Regions from separate parts of the Brevibacillus sp. TJ4 genome, predicted to be linked through region 2. Evidence: predicted binding sites of a transcription regulator. Region 2 holds the regulator's gene; the other holds the start of a gene.
What was found. Region 2 encodes Rex, which represses fermentation and respiration genes when NADH is low (regulators of the CRP and FNR family bind a similar motif). Its sites were predicted from a motif close to TTGTGAAATATTTCACAA; they were not measured.

Region 1: a site for Rex is predicted at 2,457-2,474, ahead of ACAF76_RS14655 (DUF1641 domain-containing protein). Genes of this name have one in related genera too.

Annotation. Positions count from the first base shown of each region.
Region 1 covers NZ_CP185865.1:2,971,343-2,976,682, reverse strand. The annotation lists gene ACAF76_RS14670 (Spo0B C-terminal domain-containing protein) at 1-397, shown strand, start outside; gene obgE (GTPase ObgE) at 411-1,688, shown strand; gene ACAF76_RS14660 (PilZ domain-containing protein) at 1,697-2,359, shown strand; gene ACAF76_RS14655 (DUF1641 domain-containing protein) at 2,574-3,017, shown strand; gene ACAF76_RS14650 (NAD(P)/FAD-dependent oxidoreductase) at 3,059-4,237, shown strand; gene ACAF76_RS14645 (hypothetical protein) at 4,358-4,510, opposite strand; gene ACAF76_RS14640 (ACT domain-containing protein) at 4,697-5,140, shown strand; gene ACAF76_RS14635 (homoserine dehydrogenase) at 5,164-5,340, shown strand, end outside.
Region 2 covers NZ_CP185865.1:2,424,980-2,430,319, reverse strand. The annotation lists gene dinG (ATP-dependent DNA helicase DinG) at 1-2,801, shown strand, start outside; gene ACAF76_RS11790 (ComEC/Rec2 family competence protein) at 2,845-3,744, shown strand; gene ACAF76_RS11785 (redox-sensing transcriptional repressor Rex) at 3,761-4,384, shown strand; gene ACAF76_RS11780 (amidohydrolase) at 4,403-5,340, shown strand, end outside.

The DNA.
Region 1 (5,340 bases), 550 kb from region 2:
TCGGCTCAACAACTCGCTGTTGTCCGTCTTTTTTTTGACATTTAATGCGCTGAACAAGGAAATGCTGTTAGAAGTAGAGGTTTGTGAACATGTGGACCTGTCCCGCATTGCGTTGGACGAGCAAGTCCTGTTTCAATTGATTGCGGAGATTTTGTGCACAGCTAACGAGCACGTTTCCCAGGACGGGTATGAACAAGCGAGCATGCAGGTCAGCTTGTCGGCGGGGGAAAACGGTGTTCATTTCCGCTTTGACCTGGCCGGAAAGATCTCGGCGGACGGCATGGAAAAGCTGGAGGAGATCGTGCAAAAAGGGAAATGCAGCGCGGTGGAGGTCACTGAATGGATACATACAGAGGAAGAATGGGTACTGGAACTGGTAATTCCATTCGCGGAATGAAAGAGGTGACACCATGTTTGTCGATCAGGTAAAAATTTACGTAAAGGGCGGCGACGGAGGGAACGGGGCCGTTTCTTTTCGCCGTGAGAAATACGTGCCGCTGGGCGGACCCGCCGGGGGTGACGGAGGCCGAGGCGGCGACGTCGTGTTTGTCGTCGATGAAGGGCTGCGAACGCTCGTCGATTTTCGCTACCAGCGCCATTTCAAGGCACAGCGCGGCGAGCATGGACGCAATAAGGCCCAGCACGGAGCGGGAGCAGAGGATTTGGTCGTGCGTGTGCCACCGGGTACGACCGTGATCGACGACGACACGAAGGAAGTAATCGCCGATCTGGTGGAGCATGGGCAGCGCGCAGTGATCGCCAAGGGAGGACGCGGCGGCAGAGGGAACATGCGATTTGCCAATCCGTCCAATCCTGCCCCTCACATCTCGGAAAACGGGGAGCCGGGACAGGAGCGCTACATCACGATGGAACTGAAGCTGATCGCAGATGTAGGGCTGGTCGGCTATCCCAGCGTCGGCAAGTCGACGTTGCTTTCCAGCGTGACGGCAGCCAAACCGAAAATTGCCGAGTATCACTTCACCACTCTGGCTCCCAACCTGGGCGTCGTCGATCTGGGAGAGCAGAGCTTTGTCATGGCTGATCTGCCCGGACTGATCGAGGGCGCGCATGAAGGAGTCGGACTGGGCCACCAGTTTTTGCGCCATGTCGAGCGGACGCGGCTGATCGTCCACGTGATTGACATGGCTGCCGTAGACGGGCGCGATCCATATGAGGATTACATGCAAATCAACCGGGAACTTGTACTCTACAACCTGAAGCTGGAGGAACGTCCGCAGATCGTCGTCGCCAACAAGATGGACATGCCGGAAGCACAGGAAAATTTGCGACGTTTCCGCGAGAAGCTGCCCGATGTACAGATTTACGAGATTTCTGCGGCGACCAAAAAAGGCGTGCAGGAATTGATGTATGCCATCGGTGATCTGCTCGCGACTATTCCGGAGCGGCTCGCTGTGGAAGAAGTCGCCGAGGTGGAGGAAAGAGTCGTCTTCCGCGCGGAAAAAGAACCGGACGCGTTCCAGGTTACGCGTGAGAATGAAGTATTCGTCGTCAGTGGCGAAAAAATCGAGAAGCTCGTACGCATGACCAATTTGAACAGTTACGATGCTGCCCAGCGCTTTGCCAAAATGATGCGCAGCATGGGCGTGGACGATGCATTGCGCCAGCACGGGGCGAAGGATGGCGATACGGTGCGTATCGGAAAACTTGAGTTTGATTTTGTGGAGTGACAAAAACAATGACAGAAGCTGCATCACTACAACCGTTTCTTGCCGAAAAGCAATTGCAGCGTGGCGCTTCCCTGCAGATGATGCTATCTTCGCAGGTGAAGCAATCGGTTCCGATCCTGGTGGAACATGCAAAAGCTGGTTATATCGTCGTCTCCTGTGAGGTAAAGGATAAAATAAAGCAGGAAGTTCTTGGCTCTACTGTGCGCATACGGTGGAAAATAGAAAAAAGCACAGTGATTGTGGAATGTTTAGTGATCCAGGAACAGACGATGTGGCCAGTCCGCCTGCTTGGATTGATCCCGACTTCGATCAAGCAGGAGTCTGTCTCTGCATCGCCGGTCAACGATTTGCTTGTCCCGGACACGGAGATTCGGATTCCCTACAAAGTAATGGGAGCGCGGCCGATCGAAGAAAAAGGGGAAGGCGTGTTGCTGAAGTTATCGCCTACCCGCTTGGTGATTGGCACGGAAGGGTATATCGCCAAGAAAGACTTTATCCACTTGTCCTTTGTCATTCCGTCGAACAACCAGGAAGTGGTTGGAATGGCCCAGGTCGTAGAGAAGAGCTTTGAAGGCTCGCAGGCCGTTATGGAATTGCAGTTTACGGACATTAGCGACAAGCACTACCAGCTTGTCCAGGACTATTACAATGTTTTGCTAGAAACCGTCTGAACAGGGACGGTTTTTTTTCTTTGAAATTTCACCGGGGCAAGGTATATAGTATAGAGGTAGAGTTCTTCATCGATCCTGTTTCTTTTTTTATCGGACTTTGTGAAAAAAGGCACAAATTAAGCGCATCGGTTCTCCCAGGGAGAGTCGGCTTATGCTGCTAGAGCAGGCATCGAGAAACCAAGGCCTCTATCCCACGCAAAGGAGGACGTATCCCATGTCACAACCAAACACGCAACAAGCTGCAAATGAAGCGGCAGCGACAGCAACGCAAGCACCGGTGCAGCAAGACGTGCTGGATCAACTGATGAAGCCGGAAGTGCAGCAGTCTTTGAATGTTCTCGTGGAAAACTTGCCGAAGCTGGCGGAAATGACCACCGTGCTGACCAAGGCGTACGATCTGGTGCAGACGGTCGCCAACGATCCTGTACTGATGTCCGATCTGAAAGGCGGCATGGAAGAGTTCGTCAAGCCGCTCCAGGACAAGGCAAAAGGCATCGCCCAGGCCGCGATTGAAGCGAATGAGCGCTCACAGGACGAGACGTCTACGGTAGGCTTGTTTGCCATGTTGAAAATGCTGAAAGATCCGCAGGTGCAAAAAACATTGCGCTTCACACAAGCCTTTTTAGAGGTAATGGCCGAGCGCCAGCGACTGAAGTAGATCATCGATAACGAACGAAGAGACGGACGGAGGATGGAGCGATGGCGAAGCAAATCATTATTTTGGGTGGCGGCTATGGCGGATTGCTCAGCGCATTGACCGCACGCAAGCACATGACGGTGGAAGAAGCGGAAATTACCGTGGTAAACCGTTTTCCGACGCACCAGATTATTACGGAACTGCACCGTTTGGCCGCAGGCAATCTGGATGAAAGAAATGTCGCACTGCCGCTGGAAAAGCTGCTGCGCGGCAAAGGCATTAACCTGGTCATCGACACGGTGGAGACGATCGGTCTCGATTCCAAACGCGTCACCCTGGCCAGCGGCGAACAACTGAAATACGATGCACTGGTCGTAGCGCTGGGCAGCGAGACAGCCTTTTTTGGCATCCCTGGATTGCAGGAATACAGCTTTACGTTGAAGTCGGTCCACGACGCAAACCGGATTCGCGCCCATGTGGAAGAACGGATTGCCGCTTACAGCGAAAGCCGAAACAAAGCGGACGCAACCTTTGTCATCGGCGGAGGCGGCTTGACCGGAATCGAGCTGGTGGGCGAATTTGCCGACATGCTGCCGGAACTTTGCAAAAAGTACGGCGTCGATTTTGCCGAAGTTGGTCTGTACTGCGTAGAGGCAGGTCCGTCCATTCTCGGCGGATTTGCCCCTGACCTCGTCGAGCGGGCGAAAACGAGCCTCGAAGCTCGCGGCGTCCAGTTCCTGACTGGAGTGCCCGTGACAGAGATGAAAGAGTCGACGGTGCTGCTCAAGGATGGAACGAGCATCGAAACCAAAACGATGGTCTGGACGGGCGGCGTGCAAGGAAATGCCGTCGTCGCCAACAGCGGTCTGGAAGTCAACCGCGGACGTGCGACTGTAACGGAATTCCTCCAGTCCACGTCGCATCCTGACGTCTTCCTCGCCGGCGACAGTGCCGTCGTAATGGGACCAGAAGGACGCCCGTATCCGCCGACCGCGCAATTGGCTTGGCAGATGGGAGAGACTGTCGGCTACAATCTGCACGCGTACTTCAAAGGATACAAAATGGATGCCTTCAGCCCTGTGTTCTCCGGTACGCTCGGCAGCCTGGGACGCAAAGATGCGATCGGGACCATCGGCAGCAGCCAGATCAAGCTCAAGGGCACACCGGCGACCTTGATGAAAGAAGCGAGCAATATTCGTTATCTTGCCCATATTAACGGCCTTTTTTCGCTGGTATACTAATTTCACAAATGAACGTGGAAAACCCGGGTGTGTGTTGCCCGGGTTCTTGTATGCACTCCAACATGTGACGATCTTTGCCGCCGATCTGCGCTATTCGGATGCCAGCGCAGGTGTCTGGGCTCAGCCGTTTCCGCTGGGGTTTTCGACAATGTGCGGAGACTGGGACATCCTGCCTTCGTTGCGGGCTTCGCCAAACTGGTCCAGCGACGACGGTTTGGCGGCTGGATGGTTGTTGCGGCGCTCTGATTTGTCCGCTTTTCCACGACCTGCCATGCTTGCTCACCTCCTGTCGCGATGCTCGCTACTAGTGTGTACGAAGCATGGTGTACACATGTAAGCAGGAATGAACTGAGTAAAATTCCACGAAAAAAATACCGTGCAAGGATTGCCAGGGGGGGAGCGATCCGTTATAATGTCCTCTATGAAGAAACATCTGTTTTTCTCAGGAGGACATAACAGATGAAACGGGAAGAAAAATTTTACCTGATTCGATCTGACATTTTACCAGAGTCTATCGCGAAGACGATCGAAGCCAAAAAACTGCTCGAGTCCGGGGAAGTGGAGACCGTCAATGATGCAGTCGAGCGCGTCGGTCTGAGCCGGAGTGCGTATTACAAGTACAAGGATGGCATTTTTCCCTTCAATGCGATGATGAGCGAAAAGATTATGACGATTACCTTTTCGCTGGAACACGTCTCCGGTTATTTGTCCAAGGTGCTTACGTACGTGGCCGATCAAGGCGGCAACGTGCTGTCGATTAACCAGACGATTCCGCTGCAAGGGATTGCTACTGTTTCGATGTCGGTTGATATGGCACATCTGCGCGTATCCACTACGGAATTTGTGGATGGACTGCAACTGGTGCCAGGTGTACGCAAGGCGATGATTGTAGGTAGAGGATAGATTCAATAGGAGGGTATGGAGAGATGGAAAAGCAGGTTGTAAAAGTAGGTTTGATGGGGTTCGGTACGGTAGGAACAGGGGTTGTGCGCATCATCCAGGCTCACCAGGAAGACTTGCAAAAGCAGACAGGACTTGGCATCGAAGTGAAAAAAATTCTCGTGCAAAATGCGGAGAAGGGACGCGCACTGTCTTCAATGTCG
Region 2 (5,340 bases):
GCCAGATCGTCGACAGCTTTTCCACCCTGGTCAATCCGGGGTATGCACTGCCGCCATTCATCACCCAGTTGACAGGGATCACAGATGATATGCTGGCGGATGCACCGAGCCTGGAGGAAGTGCTGCCCCGTTTTTTGCCGATGCTGGAAGGGCGGACATTCGTCGCCCACAACGCCGGTTTTGATCTTCAGTTCTTACAAGAAGCCCTGCTGAGCCAGGGCTATTATACGTTTGACGGGTACGTGCTGGATACCGTAGAGCTGTCCCGCCTGTTGATGCCGATGCAAAACAGCTACCGCCTGCAAGAGCTGGCCTCCGACCTGGAGATCAGCCATGACCGTCCACACCAGGCAGACAGTGACGCTTTGGCGACGGCGAAGCTGTTTTTGCATCTGTACGACATTTTGCGCAACCTTCCGATGATGACGATTCAGCGCCTGCAAATGCTCGTATCGTCGTTTCGCAGTGATCTGGGCACGCTGCTGCGGCATGTGGAAATGGAAAAACTCGCAGAGCTGCCAGAGTGGGAGGAATCTTCGATCAAAGACGACTCCGGCATGTGGGACGTCTATCGCCAGTTGGCGCTGCGCAAACGCAAAGACAAGCTGACCGCGTCCTTTCAGCGGGCACAGGGAGGTCGTGCCGACGATCGCAGCTTTGCGGACACGCTGGAGCACGTCATCGGCGAGCAGGGCAGCATGACCGAGCACGTTCCAGGCTATCAGCGGCGGGACGCACAGGAAGCGATGATGCACGCCGTATTTTCCGCGATGCAGGACGGGACCCACTTGCTCGTCGAAGCCGGGACGGGGACAGGAAAATCGCTCGGCTACCTGCTGCCGGGCATCATCTGGGCGAAGCAAAACGGCCAGCCGCTCGTCGTCAGCACGAATACGATCCAGTTGCAGGAGCAGCTTTTCCAGAAGGAGATCGCCGTTCTGCAGCAGTCCCTGCCGTTTTCGTTTACCGCTTCGACCTTGAAGGGGAGAGGAAATTACCTCTGCCTGCGAAAATTCGAACAGGCGTTGGAAGAACGGGTAGAGGGCAGCAGTCAGGAAATACGCCTGGTCAAAGGGCAGATGCTGGTCTGGTTGACCCAGACAGAGACGGGCGATGTGGAAGAAATCAGCCTGCCAGCCTCGGGGCAGCTTTTTTGGCAGCAGGTGAAAAGCGATACCCGCTCCTGCCTCAACCGCGCCTGCCCGTGGTTTAGCCGCTGCTATTACTTCCAGGCCAAGGAGCGCGCCCGCGAGGCAGACGTGCTGATCGTCAACCACGCCTTGCTGTTGAGCGATCTGCAGGCAGACAACCGCATTTTGCCCAGCTTCGAGACAGCGGTGATCGACGAGGCACATCAACTGGAAGGGGCGGCCACGCAGCATCTCGGCAAGCAGTTTTCCACATCGCAACTGCTCTTTTTGCTGGATCGGCTCGCCTGGGAAAAAGGCAGCTTGTTGCAGCGCTACGTAGAAGAGTGGAACGCTCTCGCGCCGGAATCAGCCAGCGAACGAAACGAACTGGCTGCCGAGCTGGAGCAATTGACCCAGCCGCTGCGGGAAAAGGCGCAAACGTGGACGACGACGCTCTACCAATGGGCCGCAAAGCGTGCGGAGGAGACGGCTGAATCGGGACGGGAAGCCGTACGCTACAAACATTCGCAGTTCGTCGGAAAAGGCGAGCGCATCAGCAGAGAGGCAAAGAAAATCGTCGACTCCATGGCGGGCGTCGCTGCCGCGCTGGAACGGCTGTTTCAGACTGAATCCGAAGAAAAGCCGACGTTTTCCCTCAGGAGCGTAAAGACGGACCTCTCGGGGCTTGTGCACGACTGGCAAGCCGCGATGGAGCTGTTGCACTTTTTCTTCCTGGATCACGACGCCCGGTACGTGCATTGGATGGAGGTCGATTCGCGAGCTGCCCGCAAGCAGGTTCACGTCCATGCAGCACTGCTGGAGATTTCGGAAGCATTGGTCCAGCCGCTGTTTGAACAAAAACGCAGCCTGGTGCTGACTTCGGCTACACTGACGGTCAAAAACAGCTTTTCCTATGTGAGAAGCCGGCTTGGACTGGAACAATTGCCGGAAGGGCGCGTGCGAACGCTGGAGATTCCGTCCCCCTTTGACTACCCCAACCAGGGATTGCTGCTCATTCCTTCCGATTTTCCGGCACCAGGCAAGGAAGGGGATCAGGCGTATATCGATGCGGTTGTCCAGGGGTGCGTCGACGTTGTGCTGGCGGCCAAAGGCAGAACGATGATCCTGTTTACCTCGCATGCCATGCTGCGTCTCGTCTACCAGGGCATGAAGGAGCGTCTGGCAGAAAGCGAGCTTCCGTATACGCTTCTCGGACACGGAATCGACAGCAACAACCGCAGCAAGCTCGTCAGCCTGTTCCAAAACCTGGAACAAAGCGTGCTGCTGGGGACGAGCAGCTTTTGGGAGGGTGTGGACATCCCGGGAGAAGCGCTGAGCTGCCTGGTGATCGTGCGCCTGCCGTTTACTCCGCCGAATCATCCCGTCTACCAGGGGCGCGCCGAACAGATCAAGGAGCAGGGCAAAAACGCCTTCATGTCGATGGCGCTGCCGCAGGCGGTCATTTTGTTCAAGCAAGGAGTCGGCAGACTGATTCGCCACCATTTGGACCGCGGGGTCGTAGTCGTCCTCGATTCGCGAATCGTCGAAGCCCGCTACGGCAAAACCTTCCTGCAATCGCTGCCGCCATACCGGATGGAGGGCGGGAGTTGGCCGGAAATTCGTGAACAAATCAAGCTATTCCTGAGTAGTCCGCCTCTGTTGGATTCATAATAATGAAGCAATAGTCTAGCAGGGATTTAGGTGATAAAATACGATGGTAGGGAATAGCAGATGGGTCTGGCTGCGGCTTGTGCTTTGTACGGCGTTGCTGTGCGGCTGCTCCGTCGTCAGCCATGCGGCAGCGATCCCGGCAATCAAGGTCGAAGATCCGCTCGCCGCAAAACACGAGGACGAATTTATCGGATTGGTACTTACGTATTTTGCTTTGCCTGAAGGAGAAAGCACGCTCGTTCGTCTCCCGGGCGGCAAAAAGCTGCTGATCGATACAGGCAGCGCCAGTGACTGGCCGGTGCTGCACAAGCAGTTATTGGATCGCAAAGTAACCCGGTTGGACTACGTGGTCATAACGAACGATCAGCCGGAGTATGCCGGAGGGTATCCATCTCTTCGGGAGAAGCTGGAGATCGACACGGTCGTCATGCCGAAGCTGACAGAGACGGTCATTCGCAAGGGTGTTCCGGTGCCGTCAGCCGACAAGCAGCTTGCCCTCGTGGAAAATGACCTGCTCAAGCTGGATGAAGACGTATTTCTGCGCGTATTGCTGCCCAACGAGCCGCTGTTTCTCTCGCCGCAAAACAACTCGCTTGTGTTTCGCCTTGAGCATGGCAAGCTGCGCTTTTTGTTTACCAGCGGCATCAATGAAAAAGCCGAAGAACGGCTGCTGGAGCGCGATCCCGAACAGGTGAAGGCCGAGGTATTGAAAGTGGGCGACCAGGGGAGCAATCAAGGCTCTTCCCAGCCGTTTTTGAGCAAAGTAGACCCGCAGATCGCGATCATCTCGACCGGCAAAAAGCTGGACAGTTTGAAAGAGAGCCAGGAAGTGCTGGAGCGGCTGGGCGAATCATGGGCGGAAACCTACATCACCAGCCAGGATGGGACGATCACGATTTTGTCAAACGGGAAGGATTACCGGGTACTGAAAGAAAAGCAGTAAGGGGGAGTGACCGCGAGTGAGCAAAGAGAGAAAAATTTCCGAGGCGGTCGTTCGCCGCTTGCCGATCTACCTTCGCTACTTGACCTATTTGCAGCAAGTGGAGGTAAGCACTGTCTCTTCCCAGCAAATGGGCAAGCATCTCGATGTGAATCCGGCCCAGATCCGCAAAGATTTGGCTGCGTTTGGCGATTTCGGCAGGAAAGGCATCGGCTACGATGTCGACTATCTGGTGGAAAACATCCGCCAAATCCTCAAACTGAACAGCGAAATCCGGGTGGCGCTGGTCGGAGCGGGACATTTGGGCCACGCCATCAGCAATTACAATGTGTACATGAACGACAACATGCGCATTGCTGCCATTTTTGACAATGATCCAGGCAAACTGGGGACGAAAATCGCGGGAATCCTGATTCAGCCGCTGGAGGAACTGGAACAGACAATCAAGGCGAAGAACATCAGGCTGGCGATTATGACGGTTCCGGCAGCCGCCGCGCAGTCGGTATGCGATCTGCTGGTGGAAGCCGGCATCAAGGGGATTTTGAATTTTGCACCAACGACGATCCGCGCCCCCAAACATGTGCGTATTCACTACGCGGATGTGACCTCCAATTTGCAAAGCTTGGCCTTTTACCTTACATAGAAGAACGGAGTTGTCCTGATGAAAAAGACGATTTTGACTCATGCTACCGTCATCACGGTAAACGAACAAAACGAAGTCATCTACGATGGAGCAGTGGCATTCGCAGATGGAAAGATTACGTATGTAGGACCGACGCCTGCCGATCTCTCCGGCTACGATGAAGTCATCGACCAGAAAGGCAACTATGTACTTCCCGGACTGATCAATACACACGGCCACGCTGGCATGTCCCTCTTGCGCAGCTACGCCGACGACCTGCCGCTGCAGCAATGGCTTCAAGACAAGATGTGGCCGATGGAGGGCCAGTTCACAGGCGAGCACGTAAAATGGGGCACGCACTTGTCGCTGATCGAGATGATCCGCACCGGTACGACTACATTTGTCGATATGTACGACCATATGGACGAGGTCGCCAAAGCGGTACAGGAAAGCGGGATGCGGGCGCGTCTGTGCCGCGGAATGATCGGGCTTTGCTCCGAAGAAGAGCGCAAGGCAAAGCTGCAGGATGCCACGCAGTTTGCCAAGGATTGGCACAACCAGGCGGACGGACGCATCACGGTAATGATGGCGCCGCACGCTCCGTACACGTGCACACCTGATTTCATTACGCAAATTATCGAAATTGCAGACGAGCTTTCCTTGCCGCTGCATATTCACATGTCCGAAACCCGCTTTGAAGTCGAGCAAAATGTACAGGACTACGGTCTGCGCCCGGTCGCCCACCTGGAAAAACTCGGCATGTTTGAGCGTCCGACGCTGTTGGCGCACGCGGTGCACCTGACGGATGAGGAAATCGACGTTTTGGCAAAATACAAGGTAAAGGTTTCACATAATGTAGTCAGCAACCTGAAGCTGGCCAGCGGTGTCGCGCCTGTACCGAAGATGCTCGCCAAAGGCATCTCCGTCTCGTTGGGTACCGACAGCTCCGCGAGCAACAACAATCTGAACCTGTTCGA